2 regions of the Pelomonas parva genome follow, and region 1 is predicted to be linked to the other one. Evidence: predicted binding sites of a transcription regulator. Region 1 holds the regulator's gene; the other holds the start of a gene.

What was found. The regulator NrdR, encoded in region 1, represses ribonucleotide reductase genes. The targets are predictions, from matches to a motif close to CACNANATNTNGTG.
Region 2: the regulator NrdR is predicted to act here: its motif matches at 7,172-7,185, upstream of ACG00Y_RS04130 (ribonucleoside-diphosphate reductase subunit alpha).

What each region holds. Positions count from the first base shown of each region.
Region 1 covers NZ_JBIGHV010000005.1:447,561-456,291, reverse strand. Annotated here, with positions in the region: gene ACG00Y_RS15910 (type IV pilus modification PilV family protein) at 1-840, opposite strand, end outside; gene ACG00Y_RS15905 (PilX N-terminal domain-containing pilus assembly protein) at 846-2,144, opposite strand; gene ACG00Y_RS15900 (PilW family protein) at 2,141-2,872, opposite strand; gene ACG00Y_RS15895 (pilus assembly FimT family protein) at 2,869-3,477, opposite strand; gene ACG00Y_RS15890 (type IV pilin protein) at 3,458-3,940, opposite strand; gene ACG00Y_RS15885 (GspH/FimT family pseudopilin) at 4,041-4,589, opposite strand; gene nrdR (transcriptional regulator NrdR) at 4,737-5,180, opposite strand; gene glyA (serine hydroxymethyltransferase) at 5,190-6,443, opposite strand; ZMP/ZTP riboswitch at 6,503-6,624, opposite strand; gene ACG00Y_RS15870 (lytic transglycosylase domain-containing protein) at 6,633-7,478, opposite strand; gene ubiD (4-hydroxy-3-polyprenylbenzoate decarboxylase) at 7,673-8,731, shown strand, end outside.
Region 2 covers NZ_JBIGHV010000002.1:51,988-60,718, reverse strand. Annotated here, with positions in the region: gene prmA (50S ribosomal protein L11 methyltransferase) at 1-836, shown strand, start outside; gene ACG00Y_RS04145 (zinc-ribbon and DUF3426 domain-containing protein) at 833-1,756, shown strand; gene ACG00Y_RS04140 (histone) at 1,894-2,484, opposite strand; gene ACG00Y_RS04135 (ribonucleotide-diphosphate reductase subunit beta) at 2,694-3,866, opposite strand; gene ACG00Y_RS04130 (ribonucleoside-diphosphate reductase subunit alpha) at 4,023-6,932, opposite strand; gene ACG00Y_RS04125 (sigma-54-dependent transcriptional regulator) at 7,430-8,731, opposite strand, start outside.

The DNA of each region.
Region 1 (8,731 bases):
GATCGATACCGGCCGCGCCGTGCCGTCTGGCGCCTCCGGCCGGGGCGTATTGCTGCTGGAGAAGCGGATAGCGCCGCTGACCAGATAGCCGATGGTGTTGTTCTTGCAGGACTCGACGCTGGACGGCGTCAGCGTCGAGACCGCCGTGTCGACCGCGATGTCGCAAAGGCCTGTGATGACGCCCGAAGCGTTATTGAACACCCAGACAGCCGGGCTGCCACCGCCGGGCCGGAAGGCGCTGGAGCCATTGCCGAGATCCTTGGCGCCAGGTGGCACTGCCGGGTTGCGGCCGTCTGGCGTGCGCACGCCATGGGTGGGTGGCGTGACACCAAGCGCGAAGGAAAAGGCCGGATCGGTGCGGGAGATGACGGTGTCCAGGGCCAGCTTCTGCGCGCCGCCACCGCGGTCTTCCCAGGTCACCGTCACCTTGATCGTCTGCCCCCTGATGGCCTGGGGCTCCGTCTCGCCTGCCGCCGTGACGCCGTACAGGGGCACCACCTTGCGCTCGACGACGAACGAGGTGTTTGAATTCTCGCCAACGACGGTGCGGGCCGCGATCACCTTGAGCAGGTTGTCTTCATAGTCCCTGACGGAAGGGTCCGCGCCGCTGGCTTTCTTGAGTACCGAGAAGGCGCGCAAAGTTTCAATCTCGGCCTGAGCGATGCGCATCGCCTCGCTGCGCTGCTTGGCCAGGTCGCCGCTCTGGCGCAGGTTGCTGAGCAGGCCCACCAGCGCCACCATGCCGAAGGACATGACCACCAGCGCCACGAGCGCCTCGATCAAGGTCACGCCGCGCTGGAAGGTGCGGCCGCCGCGTGATTGGAAGACTAGGGAGTGCATGGCCATCACAGGTTGTCGATCCAGCCACCGGGCACCCGCACATAGCTGCCCATGCGGTTGCGCAGCTGATCTGCCACGGCTTGCTGGTAGACGATGTCCATGCGCCCTCCAGTCACCATGGCGCCGCCCACCAGCACGATGCCGTTGATGACCGAAGGCGCCGAACCGGCGTTGGTCCAGCTGACGTCTCCGGAGGACACCAGCATGCCGTTGAGCTGGAAGGCGCCGTCCAGCGTGACGTCGCCGGAGGCCACGATGAGCAGCGGGTCGTTGATGCTGCCGAGCACCTTGTTGCTGCCGATCGTCAACGGGCCGTCCACCCAGAGCATGCGCTGGCCGGCCTTGTAGGCGGTCTCGATCGCCTGGGCGCAGTCGCCGTTGCAGCTGAGCCTGCGCAGAGCCGGGTGCTCCTGGTACTTGGCGCTGCTGGCGCCCATGAACATCTTGAACACCGCTTCTGCGTCGGCAGTGCCCTGCAGCGTCCTGTCGGTCTGCACCACCGTCTGGGCGACCGATGTGCCGGGCACGCTCTCAAGCCGGCCATCGACCATGCCGCTCCAACTGCCGCCCAGCACCGCAAGCATGCCGTTGGCGAGCGCGTCGGTGTTGTGCAGGCCCAGGCCGGCGCCGGTCGACTCGACATTGCCGCGCACGACCAGCGGCGTGTTCGGTGGGCTGCGGACCGCGCTGACGAGGCCGACCATGGCCTGCAGGAGATTCCTGGACACCTGCTCCTTGCTGCGCTCGGCGGCCTTGTTTCTGTCTTGGCAATCTTCGAGGGCACTGGTGGTGCAGCCGGTGATGAGCAGGCTCAGGGTGCCGCCGCGCGGCCCGCCTTCGAGAAGAACGCCGAAACTGGGACTCTGTTCGCCGCCGACGATCGCCGGCCGCGCCGAATTCGCGGCCGTGGCCGCCGGGCAGCGGCAGACCCAGGCGTCCGTCGCCACGTCGCGCGCGCAATCGACGATGCCGATCGCGTCTTCGGAGGTGGATGTGATACGGCGGTCGGCGGGATCTATCGTCAGATACCGGTCGGAAAAGCGCTGACCACCTTCGGCAACAGGCTTGCAGGTGTTGTCGACGGCTGTGCCGTTGAGTTGGGCCAGCGTCCATTCGATGCCGGCCTCGGATGCCTCGAGCGATGCGCTGGCGCGGAAGAAGTTGCCCGACACGCGCTGCTCGAACAACAGGCTGCGGTTGGCATAGGCCGCCAAAAGCGCCATCACGAGGAACAGCACCATGACGACGACCAGCGTCGCGGCGCCCTGTTCGCGGCGCGGTGATGAGGGGCTGCGCGGCATCATGCGGGGCAGGCTCCCTTGATGACGTCGGCACGCATGCGCCCGACATTGGACAGCGTGCGCTTGACCTTGGCGTCGTGCTTGGCCTCGGCGGTGATCGTGAACTTGACGCGGCGCACCTCGAAGGTCGGGCAGGCCGTCACCCCTCCCGCAGCGGCCGGGGTGCAGGGCTTGTCGCAGAAGTCGGGCAGATCGACCGGCTTGGATTCGATGTCGATGTTGAAGCCGGTGATGCGGATACTTTCAGGATCGGTGATGGGCTGCCAATTGCCGGCGCCACCCGGGCTGCCGATCTGCACGTACAGCGTTTCCTTGCCTTTGTTCCAACGGATGCCGAAGTGGTCGGCATCGACCGGCTCGCCGGTGGAGCCGTCGCGGGCGTACAGATAGGTCAGCGAGACGTCGTCGTTACGTTCCGTCTTGACCATCTCGACAAACTTGTTGGCCGTGACCACGCCCGCTGATTTTTCCGCCTGCGTGCCGACGGCCATCGGCGGCGACCACACGCCTTGACCGGGCAAGCCGCGGAAGCCGGCACGGCGCAAGTCCTGCTGGATCAGGTCGGCCGCAGCGCGCAAGTCCTGCTGAATCTGGGTTTCCAGCATCAGCCGACGGTGCTCGTTGATCTGGTTGACGGCGACCATGGAGGCACCCGCCGCGACGATGAGCCCGACGGTGATGCCCACCATCAGTTCGACAAGGCCCAGACCGCGCTGCTGGAAGGACGTCATGCCCCCCCCTGTGCTGCGCATGTCGGAAACCCGCTCATGCTGCCGTCCGGCGAACAAGTACGCACCCGCCCGGAACTGATGTACTCGACGCGCAGCTTGGCCTGGGTCCGCGTGCCGATCACCGTCACGTGGACGTTGTTGGTGTTGGTCACGTAGTTGCCCCGCATGAAATTGACAACATAGGGGTTGCTGGCTACCCATTCGCCAGTTGCGGAGAAGGTGACCGAGGAATCCTTCGGCAGCAAGAACTCGCGCAGCAGCCGGCCGTTGCCGACGGAACAGAGACGCTCCCCCGAGCGATTGCAGCGGCAGACGTCAATCACGTCATCGGTGCTGAGGCGCACACAGCTGAATTCACCGATGGTTGCCGGTACGGGCTGCAGGTGGATGTTCACCTTACCGCCCAGGCTGGTCGCTTCGGACCGCGCCTGCACGAAGATGCTGGCGATCTCGCCGGCCGCAGCGACGACGCGGCGGCGCTCCATCATGTTGCTCAACGAGGGGACGGCCACGGCAAGCAGAACGCCCAGAATCGCCACGCCGATGAGCATTTCCACCAGCGTGACGCCGGCGCGACGGACATGACTAGGTCGAAGAAGAGCCATGATCGCGCCCCCAGCAGTTCTTGGCGCTGCTCACGCCCTTGGAATCCACGGCCTCGTACTTGAAGATCGAGCCGTCGAGCCTGATGCTGAGCGTGGCGCAATCGCGGTCCGACGCCTGGCTGCCACCACGCTTCGGCGTCGCCGTGACCACATAACCCGACTTGAAGCCCGACTCGCCGATGCCTGCAAAACTGACGTCGTAGTACTTGTAGACCTTCTCGACGTTCACGGAAAGCGTGTCGACCGAATCGGCATACGCCGCATGGTTGGACCGGTAGCGCTCCTGTGCCTGCGTGAGCGCCGACAGCGCCGCGATGGCATCCGCGCGACGGCTGCGCTGGATCGTGGATGTAAACGCCGGATAGGCGATTGAAGCCAGGATGCCCACCACGACGACGGCGATCATCAGCTCCATGAGCGTGAAACCGCCAAAGCGCAGGCGTGGATGGATCGGTTGTCGCATGTGTGCAATTTTCCGCACCATGGGTCGGTTCAGTGGTTACGGTGCTGCCGCTCGTCGCCGCATACGCACCGTCGGTCGCCAACACGCACGAATGAGGGGCTCAGGCGCAGTTGCTCATGCCAGCCAGCTTGGCGCCCGTGGCGCAACTGCGAACGCGGCCCGTGATGGCGATGACCTGCCGGATGCCGGGGCCGTTGTCCAGGCTCAATTCGATGCTGCCGGTCTGCGTCACCAGCCCCTGGCGATGCTGGAACACCAGCGTCTCGGCATTGCTGCGCAGCCGCATAGCCTGGCTCGTCGGCAACCATTCGGCCTTGATGACCTGGCTGCCCGGCGCCTTGCAGACGGCCTGGCCGCCGGCGCAATCGCAGTCGTTGCGGGCGCCGGTGTGCAGCACGTAGCAGGCATTGGCACCCTTGCCGCTGACGCGGAAGTAGACCGACTCGCCCGCATTGACCGCCTCGCTGCGGGCAAGGCGCAGGTCACCGGCCAGGGCGTTGGCGGCGCCGCGCAGGGCCTGCTCCTGGCGCAGCTTGCTCAACGACGGCACAGCCTGGCCGAGCAGCGCGGCGGTGATGCCCAGGCAGGTGCACAGCTCCACCAGAGTGAAACCGAAGCTGTTGCGGCGGGTGGTGGAGGTGCGGTTCATGGCGGCTTCCTGCGGTTCGTTGTCGATGAACGAACTCTAGGAAGCAGCACTCCCTGCGTCTTTCCCCCCGAGGGCGGAGTGAAGAGGGGGGAGGGGAGGACGGCATCCCCCACGCCTCCCCCTGACGGGGGATAGGGAAACCCCGGATCAGATCTCGCGGATCAGCTGCCGGAACTCGTCCACGTCTTCGAAGCTACGGTAGACCGACGCAAAGCGCACGTAGGCGACCTTGTCGATGCGCTTCAATTCGCGCATGACCAGCTCGCCCAGCCGGGTGGACGCGATCTCGCGCGCGCCGCTGGCGAGCAGCTTTTCCTCGATGCGGTTGATGGCAGCGTCGATCTGCTCGACGCTGACCGGCCGCTTGCGCAGCGCAAGCTGCATGGAGGCACGCAGCTTGGAGGCGTCGAAATCGGCCCGTCGCCCGTCCTTCTTGACGACCGAGGGCAGGGCTATGTCCGGCCGCTCATAGGTCGTGAAGCGCTTGTCGCAGGACAGGCAGCGGCGCCGGCGCCGCACGACGTCGCCCTCATCCGATTCCCGGGTCTCGGCGACCTGGGTTTCGGTGTGAGAGCAGAACGGGCAGCGCATTGACCCGGCTTAGCCGCGGTAGACGGGGAAGGCGGCCGTCAGCGCGGCAACCTTCTCGCGCACGGCGGCCAGGTTGGCCTCGTCGTGCGGCTTGTCCAGCACGTCGGCGATCAGGTGAGCCGTCTGGCGAACCTGCTCCTCCTTGAAACCGCGCGTCGTCATGGCCGGCGTGCCCAGGCGGACACCGCTGGTGACCATGGGCTTCTGCGGATCGTTCGGGATGCCGTTCTTGTTGCAGGTCATGTGGGCGGCGCCCAGGATGGCCTCGGCTTCCTTGCCGGTCAGGTTCTTGGGGCGCAGGTCGACCAGCATGACGTGGCTTTCCGTGCCGCCGGAGACGATGCGCAGGCCGCGCTCGATCAGCGTCTCGGCCAGCACCTTGGCGTTCTTGACGACCTGCTCCTGGTAGGCCTTGAACTCGGGCGTCAGGGCTTCCTTGAACGCCACGGCCTTGCCTGCGATCACATGCATCAGCGGGCCGCCCTGAATGCCGGGGAAGATGGCCGAGTTGATCTTCTTGGCAATCGCCTCGTCGTTCGTGAGGATGATGCCGCCGCGCGGGCCGCGCAGGCTCTTGTGCGTCGTGGACGTGACGACGTCGGCGTGCGGCAGCGGGTTGGGGTAGGCGCCTGCTGCGATCAGGCCAGCGTAATGCGCCATGTCGACCATGAAGTAGGCGCCGATCTCCTTGGCTATTCTGCCGAAGCGCTCGAAATCGATGCGCAGCGAGTAGGCCGAGGCGCCGGCAATGATGAGCTTGGGCTTCTTCTCGCGGGCCAGGGCTTCCATCGCGTCGTAGTCGATGGCTTCGTTGGCGTCCAGGCCATAGCTGACGACGTTGAACCACTTGCCGCTCATGTTCAGCGCCATGCCGTGGGTCAGATGGCCGCCTTCGGCCAGGCTCATGCCCATGATGGTGTCACCGGGCTGCAGCAGCGCGAAGAACACACCCTGGTTGGCCTGCGAACCGGAGTTGGGCTGCACGTTGGCGAACTCGGCGCCGAACAACTGCTTGACGCGGTCGATGGCCAGTTGCTCGGCCACGTCGACGTACTCGCAGCCACCGTAATAGCGCTTGCCTGGGTAGCCCTCGGCGTACTTGTTGGTCAGCTGGCTGCCCTGGGCTTCCATGACGGCGGGCGAGGTGTAGTTCTCGCTGGCGATCAGCTCGATGTGATCTTCCTGGCGGCGGGTCTCGTTCTGGACGGCGGTCCAGAGTTCGGGGTCGACCAGGGCGAGGGTGGAGGTGTTGCGATCAAACATGGCAGTGTTTCCGAAGGTCAGGCGATGAATCCCAGGCGCTCACGAGCTGGCGTGACGAACTGGGCTGCCCAGGCGAACGGCTGAAAGCGATTGCCCTATCGAAGACAGCCGCCTCACGCTCCCCGGTGGTGGCCCACCTCAGGTCAGCTTGTGACCCTGATCGCCAGTCGCGTGAGCGGCCAGTGTAAATCAGCGCAGCAGCGCGATCTGCTCAGAATCGGCAGCCAAAGGCGCCGAAGCGGGCTCGCGCGCGGGCCGCGCAACGGTTGCCGGGTGCACGCTGCGGCCACCGGCCACCGCCTTCAGCAGGTCATGTTCGGCCAGCACGCGGGCGGTGTAGCCGGTGTCCTCGGGCAGGTTGGCGCCGCCGACGTACCAGCGCAGGCCATCTTCCAGGCTGCCGGCGCGGTGGATGCATTCCTTCAGTACCTGCACGCCGACGCGCAGGTTGGTGACCGGGTCGAAGGCCGCATGGATGCCGCCGAAGGCCTCGTACTTGTCGTCGTGCACGCGGGTCATGACCTGCATCAGGCCCTGGGCGCCGACAGGACTCTGCGCAAACGGGTTGAAGCGCGATTCGATGGCCATGATGGCCAGGATCAGCGTCGGCTCGACCTTGGCGCGGCTGCCCACTGCCCAGGCTTCCTGCACGAGGCGGCTGATGGGCTCCGGCGCCACGCTGTAGCGGCGCGCCAGCCAGTGGGCCACGGCGGATTGCTGGCGGCTCAGTTCGCGCGGGTCCGTGGCTGTCGCCCGGGCAATCGCGTCGGGTTCGGCGGGCAGCAGCATGCTGCCATCGGCCTCCGCACGGGCTTCGTGGCGGGCGTTCAGCCAACCCAAGGTGGCCGACTCCACCTTCTCGCGCAGCCCCGCCTGACTCGAAAACACCAGCAGCACCGCCACCACGGCCAGCCCGACGAGCGCCAGCGTGTTGTGGCTGACGACCAGCATGCCGTTGCCGATGTCCTTGACGAACAGCGACACCGACTGCCGTGTGTGGCGAGCCAGGGTGATCAGGTCTTGACGTGTCGTCATGCAGCTCCTTGGAGGTCGCTGCCCGCCACAGGCTGCCGTTCGGCGGTCTGGAAGGGGCGACGGTGATAATTTCACGGGCTTCGGTTTGGCCTGCGCCCCACCGTTCGGCTTCAGTAGAAACCCGAAGCGGCGGATTTTACGGTCGGAAGATAACCAGTCAAGGCCGTTCCGGCCATTCAATACTACTTTCAGTTATGAAATACAGCGACCTGCGGGACTTCATCGCCGGCTTGGAGGGCCTGGGCGAGCTCAAACGCGTGCGTGAAAAAGTCTCGCCCGTGCTGGAGATGACGGCCCTCAGCGACCGCGTGCTGCGGGCCGGCGGACCGGCGCTGTTGTTCGAAGCACCGGCCGGGTTTTCCACCCCCGCCTTGACCAATCTTTTCGGGACAACGCGCCGCGTCGCACTCGGCATGGGCGCTGAGTCTCTGGCCGATTTGCGGGATGTGGGCCGGGTGCTGGCCAGCCTCAAGGAACCCGACCCGCCCAAGGGCTTGAAGGACGCCGGCAAGCTGCTGCAGATGGCCAAGGCTTTGTGGGACATGAAGCCCGCCGTGCAGCGCAAGGCGCCCTGCCAGGAAGAGGTGTTCGAGGGCAGCGACATTGACCTCGGCCGCCTGCCCATCCAGACCTGCTGGCCGGATGACGCAGCCCCCCTGATCACGTGGGGTCTGGTCATCACCCGGGGCCCGACACGCACCCGCCAGAACCTTGGCATCTACCGCCAGCAGCTGATCGGGCCCCGCCAGGTCATCATGAGATGGCTGGCCCACCGAGGTGGCGCGCTGGACTTTCGCGACCATGCGCTGGCCCACCCGGGCGAGCCGTTTCCCATCGCCGTCGCTCTGGGCGCCGACCCGGCCACCATCCTTGGCGCCGTTACGCCGGTGCCCGACAGCCTGTCGGAATACCAGTTCGCTGGCCTGCTGCGCGGCTCGCGCACCGAGCTGGTCAACACCGGGGTCGGCAAGAACCAGCCGTTGCAGGCACCGGCCTCGGCCGAGATCGTGCTCGAAGGCCACATCCCTCCCGCAGCGCCCGGCTTCAGCGGCGTCAGCGAGCGCGGCGTGCCGCTGAAGGAGAAAGGCGGCTACCTGCACGCGCTGGAAGGCCCGTTCGGCGACCACACCGGCTATTACAACGAGCAGGACTGGTTCCCGGTCTTCGAGATCAGCCGCCAGACCCAGCGCAAAAACCCGATCTACCACTCCACCTACACCGGCAAGCCGCCGGACGAGCCCGCCATCCTGGGT
Region 2 (8,731 bases), on a different contig from region 1:
ATGCGCTGATGGAGATCGACGCCCTCGCGGTGTCCGTTGAAGACGCCGATGCCGACACCGAGGCCGAGCAAGCCCTGTTTGGCGAGCCCGGCATGCCGGCACCCAAGGCCGGTTGGGAGCGCTCGGTCGTCAAGGCGCTGTTCCCGTCGGAGCCTGAGGCCACCGAGGCTGCGACGCTGATCCTGGCGCAGGACTGGGCAGCGGACATCCACGTGCAGGCCATCCAGGCCGTGCCGGAGCAGGACTGGGTGCGCCTGACGCAAAGCCAGTTCGCGCCGGTCGAAGTCACACCCGACTTCTGGATCGTGCCGAGCTGGCACGAGGCGCCGCCCCAGGCCCAACGCGTCATGCGCCTGGACCCGGGGCTGGCCTTTGGCACCGGCACGCATCCGACGACGCGCATGTGTCTGCGGTGGATTGCGACCCAGGGCAAAGCTTGGTCGCGCGTGCTGGACTACGGCTGCGGTTCCGGCATCCTGGCCATCGGTGCCGCGCTGCATGGCGCAACCAACATTGACGCGGTCGACATCGACCCAGCTGCCGTGACTTCGTCGCGCGACAACGCGACGGCCAACGGCGTGACGCTGAACCCTGGCCTGCCCGACCGGGCCAACGGCGAGTACCCGCTGGTCATCGCCAACATCCTGGCCATACCGCTGAAGCTGCTGGCGCCGCTGCTCTGCGCCCATGTGGCGCCAGGCGGTCATCTGATCCTCGCCGGCATCCTGTCCCGCCAGGCGGACGAGTTGAAGGCGGCCTATGCGCCCTGGCTGGCGCTGTCCGTCAGCGACGAAGAGGACGGCTGGATACTCATGACGGCGCAACGGGCCGCATGAGCTTCGCGACGCGCTGCACCGCCTGCGGCACGATCTTCCGGATCGTCGAGGACCAGTTGCGCGTCTCCGACGGCTGGGTCCGCTGCGGTCGCTGCGCCGAAATCTTCGATGCGCGCGAACTGCTGTTCGACATCGAGCAGGAGGCACCCCCGCCCTGGCCTCCCGCGTTCACGCCGGCTCCTGCGCCGACCATAGAGTCGCCACCGCCTCCACCGCCACCCGAACCGGCCTGGATGCCGCCACCCGAGCCCGAACCACGCACGGAGGCGTTGCCGACAGGTTGGCCCAGCGAGGTCGCACGGCAGGAGCCTCACTGGGTCGAGACCGAGAAAGCCGCCGAACCACTGCCGCCGCCCGAGCGGGCTCTGGACCCATCACCGCCAATGACGACTGCAACACCGGTCGCCGTGCCGGAGTTCATGCGCAGAGCGGAAAGCACGGCGCGCTGGCATCGACCTGGCGTACGCCTGGCCCTGGTACTGATATCCGTCCTGTTGGCTTTGCTGCTGGCCCTTCAGCTCACACTGCACTTCCGCGACGCGCTCGCCGCCCTACACCCACCGTTGAGCGGAGGGCTGCAGGTGCTGTGCGGCACTGTCGGCTGCGAGGTGAAGCCCTGGCGGCGCATCGAGGCGCTCAGCATCGAGTCGACGTCATTGAACCCGGTGGGCAACAGCAGCGGCTACAGGCTCAACCTCTCGTTGCGCAACAAGAGTGGCGTCGACGTTGCGGCACCCTGGGTGGAGTTGAGCCTGACGGACGCCAGCGGCGCGCCTTTCGCCCGCCGCATCGTCGGACCCGAGATGTTGACCCCGCAACTCGCCCGGGTCAGCGCCGATTCTGAGCAGGCCTTGTCCTTCAACTTCAGCACCGGCGGCCAGCGGGTCAGCGGCTACAGCGTCAACGTCTTCTACCCCTGAAGCGCGATGAACCGTTCGGCGCCAGCCGACGCAGATATCTGTCAATCCCCACCCAAAAAGAAACCCGGCACCGCTAGGCGGGCCGGGCTTTGCCAATGCTGCAACGGATGATCTAAACCATCCGCGCAGACAGGAGCTTAGGGCTTGTTGCCGGTCGGGAAAGGCCAGGCAGCTTGCGGGCTCAGCGCAGTCTTGGCCGCCGGGGCAGGCGCAGCAGCAGCTGGCTTGGCCGCAGGGGCAGGCTTGGCGGCGGCCGCCTTCTTCGGAGCTGCGGCCTTCTTGGCGGCAGGCTTTGCCGCCGGCTTGGCAGCAGCAGCCTTCTTGGGCGCCGCGACCTTCTTGGCGGCAGGCTTGGCAGCGGCCTTCTTCGCCGGAGCAGCAGCCTTCTTCGCCGGAGCGGCCTTCTTCGCCGGAGCAGCAGCCTTCTTCGCCGGAGCGGCCTTCTTCGCCGGAGCAGCAGCCTTCTTCGCCGGAGCAGCAGCCTTCTTCGCCGGTGCAGCAGCCTTCTTCGCCGGTGCAGCAGCCTTCTTCGCCGGAGCAGCGGCCTTCTTCGCCGGAGCAGCAGCCTTCTTCGCCGGAGCAGCAGCCTTCTTCGCCGGAGCAGCAGCCTTCTTCGCCGGAGCAGCAGCCTTCTTCGCCGGAGCAGCAGCCTTCTTCGCCGGAGCAGCAGCCTTTTTCGCCGGGGTTGCAGCGGCCTTCTTGGCCGGAGCTTTCTTTGCAGTTGCCATGGTTTTCTCCTTGATCAAGTGGAAAAGTCGCCGCCCCGCACGGACCGGTCCGTGCGGATACGGCTATTCACCGCCCGAGAGTCGCCCAGGAGGAGCGCCTCGATACGGTGAATGGGATCGCCATGCAGTCCCGCCACCTTGAAGGTGTTGACGCGGGTTTCGCTCGGTGACTGCATTGGCCAGGTCTTGATCTTGTGATGGCTGGGAGGTCAGTCCCAGCTCAGCGCCCCGCCCGATTGATACTCGATGACGCGGGTCTCGAAGAAGTTGCGTTCCTTCTTCAAGTCGATCATCTCGCTCATCCAGGGGAAGGGATTTTCTTCATTGGGGAACAGGGCTTCGAGGCCGATCTGCACCGCACGGCGGTTGGCGATGAAGCGCAGATAGCCCTTGAACATCGATGCGTTCAGACCCAGCACGCCACGCGGCATGGTGTCCTCGGCGTAGCGATATTCCAGCTCGACGGCCTTCAGGAACAGGGCCTTGATCTCGGCCTTGAACTCGGCCGTCCATAGGTGCGGGTTCTCCAGCTTGATCTGGTTGATCAGGTCGATGCCGAAGTTGCAGTGCATGGACTCGTCGCGAAGGATGTATTGGTACTGCTCCGCGGCACCGGTCATCTTGTTCTGGCGACCCATCGCGAGAATCTGCGTGAAGCCAACGTAGAAGAACATGCCCTCCATCAGGCAGGCGAAGACGATCAGGCTCTTCAGCAGCGTCTGGTCGGTCTCGGGCGTGCCGGTGTGGAAGTGCGGGTCCATGATCGCGCCGATGAAGGGGATCAGGAACTCGTCCTTGTCACGGATGGACTGGACTTCGTTGTAGGCGTTGAAGATCTCGCTCTCATCCAGCCCGAGCGACTCGACGATGTACTGGTAGGCGTGCGTGTGGATCGCTTCCTCGAAAGCCTGGCGCAGTAGGAACTGGCGGGCCTCGGGTGCCGTGATGTGGCGGTAGGTGCCCAACACGATGTTGTTGGCGGCCAGCGAGTCGGCAGTGACAAAGAAGCCGAGGTTGCGCTTGATGATGCGGCGCTCGTCTTCGGTCAGGCCGTTGGGGTCCTTCCAGAGCGCGATGTCGCGGCTCATGTTCACTTCCTGCGGCATCCAATGGTTGGCGCAGGTGGCGAGGTACTTCTCCCAAGCCCACTTGTACTTGAACGGCACCAGCTGATTGACATCGGTCTGGCCGTTGATGATGCGCTTGTCGGCGGCCTTCACGCGACGCGCGGTGACGGGTTCCCCGGACAACTGGGGAGCAGGGATAGCGACGCTGGGGGCTCCGTGCGCAGACGCCGATGCAGGCGTCGCCGAAGGCGTGACCGCGAGAGGTTTCGCGGTGTGGGTATCAGTGGACTTCAGGTCTTCGTCCCAATCCAGCATGGTGTCTTTCCAATCACTTCGAATTATCGGTAGCGCTTGCTTAAATCAACAAGGTCTGGCTACAGCTATTTGCATCTATCGCGCAATGTTTGTTGCGCGAGGGCATCGAAACACAGGGTGCGCACTTGTCTATACAAGTTCGCACCCCTACCTCATTTACTGGCAAGCCTCGCAGTCCGGATTGTCGATCGAGCAGAACTTCATGTCCGTCGCCGGCAGTTCGGGCTCGACGACAGCGACAGGCGCAACCGGTGCAGCGGCCATCGCTGCGGTGCTGTTGGACACCGAGTTCAGCTGACCCGAGCGCGTGACCGTGCTCTTCTCGGCCTGCGTCGCGCTGGTGGTGCGCAGGTAGTAGGTCGTCTTCAAGCCGCGTTGCCACGCGAGTTTGTAGGTCTCGTCGAGCTTCTTGCCCGAGGCGCCGGCCATGTAGATGTTCAGACTCTGCGCTTGGTCGATCCATTTCTGGCGGCGTGCGCCGGCTTCGATCAACCAGCTGGTGTCAACTTCGAAGGCGGTCGCGTACAGCGCCTTGATCTCTTCGGGCACGCGGTCGATGCGGCGCAGCGAGCCGTCGAAGTGCTTGAGGTCCATGACCATCACGTCGTCCCACAGGCCCAGCGCCTTCAGGTCACGCACCAGCGATTCGTTGATGACGGTGAACTCGCCCGACAGGTTGGACTTGACCGACAGGTTGCCGAAGCAGGGCTCGATGGACGCGTCCACGCCGATGATGTTGGAGATGGTCGCGGTGGGCGCGATGGCCACACAGTTGCTGTTGCGCATGCCGTAGGTGGCGATGCGGCCGCGCAGCGCGTCCCAGTCCAGCGTCGTCGAACGGTCCACGTCGACATAGCCGCCGCGGGCGTCGGCCAGCAGGTCGAGCGAGTCGATCGGCAGGATGCCGCGGTCCCACAGCGAGCCCTTGTACGAAGAGTAGCGGCCGCGCTCTTCAGCCAGCTCGGTCGAGGCCCAGTAGGCGTGATAGCAGACGGCTTCCATCGAACGGTCGGCGAACTCGACGGCGGCCTGCGATGCGTAAGGCGTGCGCAACTGGTACAGCGCATCCTGGAAGCCCATGATGCCCAGCCCCACCGGGCGGTGGCGCAGGTTGGAGTCGCGGGCCTTCTTGACGGCGTAGTAGTTGATGTCGATGACGTTGTCGAGCATGCGCATCGCCGTGCGCGTCGTCTTCTTCAGCTTGGCCTGGTCGATCTGACCGTCCTTGATGTGCTGGGCCAGGTTGACCGAGCCGAGGTTGCAGACGGCAATCTCGCTGTCGTTGGTGTTCAGCGTGATCTCGGTGCACAGGTTGGAAGAGTGCACGACGCCGACGTGCTGCTGCGGGCTGCGCACATTGCAGGCGTCCTTGAACGTGATCCAGGGGTGGCCCGTCTCGAACAGCATCGACAGCATCTTGCGCCACAGGTCCTTGGCGGGCATGCGCTTGAAGAGCTTGATCTCGCCACGGTCGACCTTGGCCTCATACGCCGTGTAGGCCACTTCGAAGGGCTTGCCGAACAGGTCGTGCAGGTCCGGGCAGGTGGATGGGCTGAACAGCGTCCAGTCGCCGCCTTCGATGACGCGGCGCATGAACAGGTCGGGAATCCAATTCGCCGTGTTCATGTCGTGCGTGCGGCGGCGGTCGTCGCCGGTGTTCTTGCGCAGGTCCAGGAACTCTTCGATGTCCAAGTGCCAGGTTTCCAGATAGGCGCAGACGGCGCCCTTGCGCTTGCCGCCCTGGTTCACGGCGACGGCCGTGTCGTTGACGACCTTCAGGAAGGGCACGACGCCCTGGCTCTTGCCGTTGGTGCCCTTGATGTGCGAGCCGAGCGCGCGCACCGGCGTCCAGTCGTTACCCAGGCCGCCGGCAAACTTGCTCAGCAGCGCGTTCTCTTTCAGCGCCTCGTAGATGCCGTCCAGGTCGTCGGCCACGGTCGTCAGGTAGCAGCTGGACAGCTGCGAGCGACGCGTGCCGGCGTTGAACAGCGTCGGCGTGCTGGACATGAAGTCGAAGCTGGACAGCACTTCGTAGAACTCGATGGCGCGGGCTTCGCGATCGATCTCGCCCAGCGCCAGGCCCATGGCCACCCGCATGAAGAAGGCCTGCGGCATCTCGATGCGCTCATCGGCGATGTGCAGGAAGTAGCGGTCGTACAACGTCTGCAGGCCAAGGTAGTCGAACTGCAGGTCGCGCTCGGCCTTCAGTGCAGCGCCCAGCTTGGCCAGGTCGTACTGGCCCAGCTTCTCATCCAGCAGCTCGGCCTTGATGCCCTTCTTGATGTAGCCGGGGAAGTACTCCGCATAGCGCGCGGTCATCTCGCCCTGCAGCACTTCACCACCGAGGATCTCCCGGCGGATCGTGTGCAGCAGCAGGCGGGCCGTCGCGCGGCTGTAGCCGGGGTCCTTCTCGATCAGCGTGCGCGACGCCAGGATGGCGGCCTTGTAGACCTCGTCGATGGCAACGCCGTCGTACAGGTTGCGCATGGTCTCGGCCAGCACGGGGGCGGGCTTCACGTCGGCGCCGAGGTTCTCGCAGGCCGAGGTGATCAGCGACTTCAAGTGTCCCAGGTCCAGCGGCCGGCGCTCGCCGCGGTCCACCACCATCAGCGCCGGCTCGGCGGCGCGCGAGGCTTCACCCTGGGCGGCGCGTTCCTGCGCGCGACGTTCGCGATAGAGGACGTAGGCACGGGCGACTTCGTGGTTGCTGCTGCGCATCAAGCCCAGCTCGACCTGGTCCTGCACGTCCTCAATGTGGAAGGTGCCGCCGCTGGGGCGCGAACGCAGCAGCGCGCGCACGACGTTCTGCGTCAGCTGCTCGACCGTCTCGCGCACGCTGGCCGAGGCCGCGCCGGTCGTGCCATGCACGGCCAGGAAGGCCTTCATCAGCGCCACGGCGATCTTGCTCGGCTCGAACGAGACCACGGCGCCGTTGCGGCGAATGATCTGGTAGGCCTGATAGCTCGACGGCGTGGGCGCTGCTTGAGACGGCGCGTCGGACCCAAACGCGGTCGGGGAGAGAGCGGCGGCGGGGGCGGCCTGGCCCGTGGCGGCTTCATGCAGCATGAGGAATCCTTGTCAAGAAATTCGAGAAATGACGGGCAAACGCGCGGCAACAACCCTGGGGAGGGTCGACGCATCGTGCGTTGCTTCAATGGGGGTATTTCGTCCCTGCCGGTCCATTGCCCGACCGGCATTCCGGCGGGGTCCTCGGCTGCGCTGCTGCGGGCGGCAAGCCACGTCAAACAGCGATTCCAAGGGGAGGGTCATGGGGTCGACTGGGTTAGCAGGATATCACGAAGGGACACTATATCTATGGCCCGACGCCCCCTCAAGCACTACCCCTAGTGTCAAACCCTGTCGGCGATTCCGCTGGAAAAACGCTCTGCGCGCGCCGTGGGCCGATCAGATCGGGGATGTCCGTGCGAGACCCGCATCAGCACTGGGCTGGCGGGCCGAACCTGCCCGCAAAGCCGCGCCGATGCTGGCGTTGCGGCGACGCGGCCACAGCCGTGCTCGGTGGCCGAGAAGTTCAAGCAGGGCAAATACCGAGCAGGGATTTCTCAGCTGTCGTCTGCGGAAATCGCCAGCCGCGCCATGCGGTAGCGAATCTGCCGCAGCGACAACCCCAGGCTGGCCGCCGCCGCCGTGCGGTTGAAGCGGTGCGCCTCCAGCGCCCGCAGCAGGATGGCGCGCTCGACCTCGTCGAGGTAGCGCGCCAGGTCGCTCGGCAGTTGCTCGGGCAGCGACAGCCCTTCGGCCACCGGCGCGGCTGCCAGCGGCGTGTCCAGCGCCGCGAACTGCGACTCGCTGCGGCCCTCGTCCAGCAGCGTGTCCGGCAGGCCCAGGTCGTCGGCGTCTATCCACTCGCCGCCGGCCAGCGCCAGCGCGCGGTGCAGCAGGTTCTCCAGCTCGCGCACATTGCCCGGGAAGGCATAGCGCGCCAGCGTCTGCAGCGCGCCGGTCGTCAGCCGCGGCGTGGGCGACACGCCGGCATCCTGCGCGATGCGGGCCAGCACGCGGTTGCTGATCAGGCCCAGGTCCTCCAGCCGCTCACGCAGCGGCGGCACGCGGATCTGGATGACGTTAAGCCGGTAGAACAAGTCCTGGCGGAAGCGGCCCGCCGCCACCTCGGCTGCCAGGTCCTTGTGCGTCGCGCTGACGATGCGCACATTGATCGGCGTCTCGGCCGTGGCACCCACCGGCCGCACCGAACGCTCCTGGATGACGCGCAGCAGCTTGCTCTGCATCGCCAGCGGCAGGTCGCCGATCTCGTCGAGGAACAGCGTGCCGCCGTCGGCCGCCTGGAAGAAGCCTTCGCGGTCCTCATTCGCGCCGGTGAACGCGCCCTTGCGGTAGCCGAAGAACTCGGCCTCCAGCAGGTTCTCGGGAATGGCACCGCAGTTGACGGCGACGAAGCGCTGGCCGGCGCGGGTGCCATGGTCGTGGATGGCGCGGGCCACCAGCTCCTTGCCGGTGCCCGACTCGCCCTGCACCAGCACCGGCGCCATGCTGCGGCCCACCTTGTCGACCAGGGCCCGCACGGCGCGGATGGCCGGCGACTCGCCCACCAACCGCAGCGCCGAAGCGGACGCCGTCGACGCGGCCTCGGCGGCCGGCGCGGGGTCCGGCGCGCGCGCTGCCGGCTGACGGCCCAGCGCCGAGCCGACGACGAGGCGGAACTGGCGCAGGTCCACCGGCTTGGTCAGGTAGTCGAAGGCGCCGGCCTTAAGCGCCTCCACCGCGTTCTCGGCCGAGCCGAAGGCCGTGATGACGATGGCCTTCTCGGGCCGGCCCGCCTGATCCAGCCAGCGCAGCAGCGACAGGCCGGAGCCGTCGGGCAGCTTCATGTCCGTGATGACGGC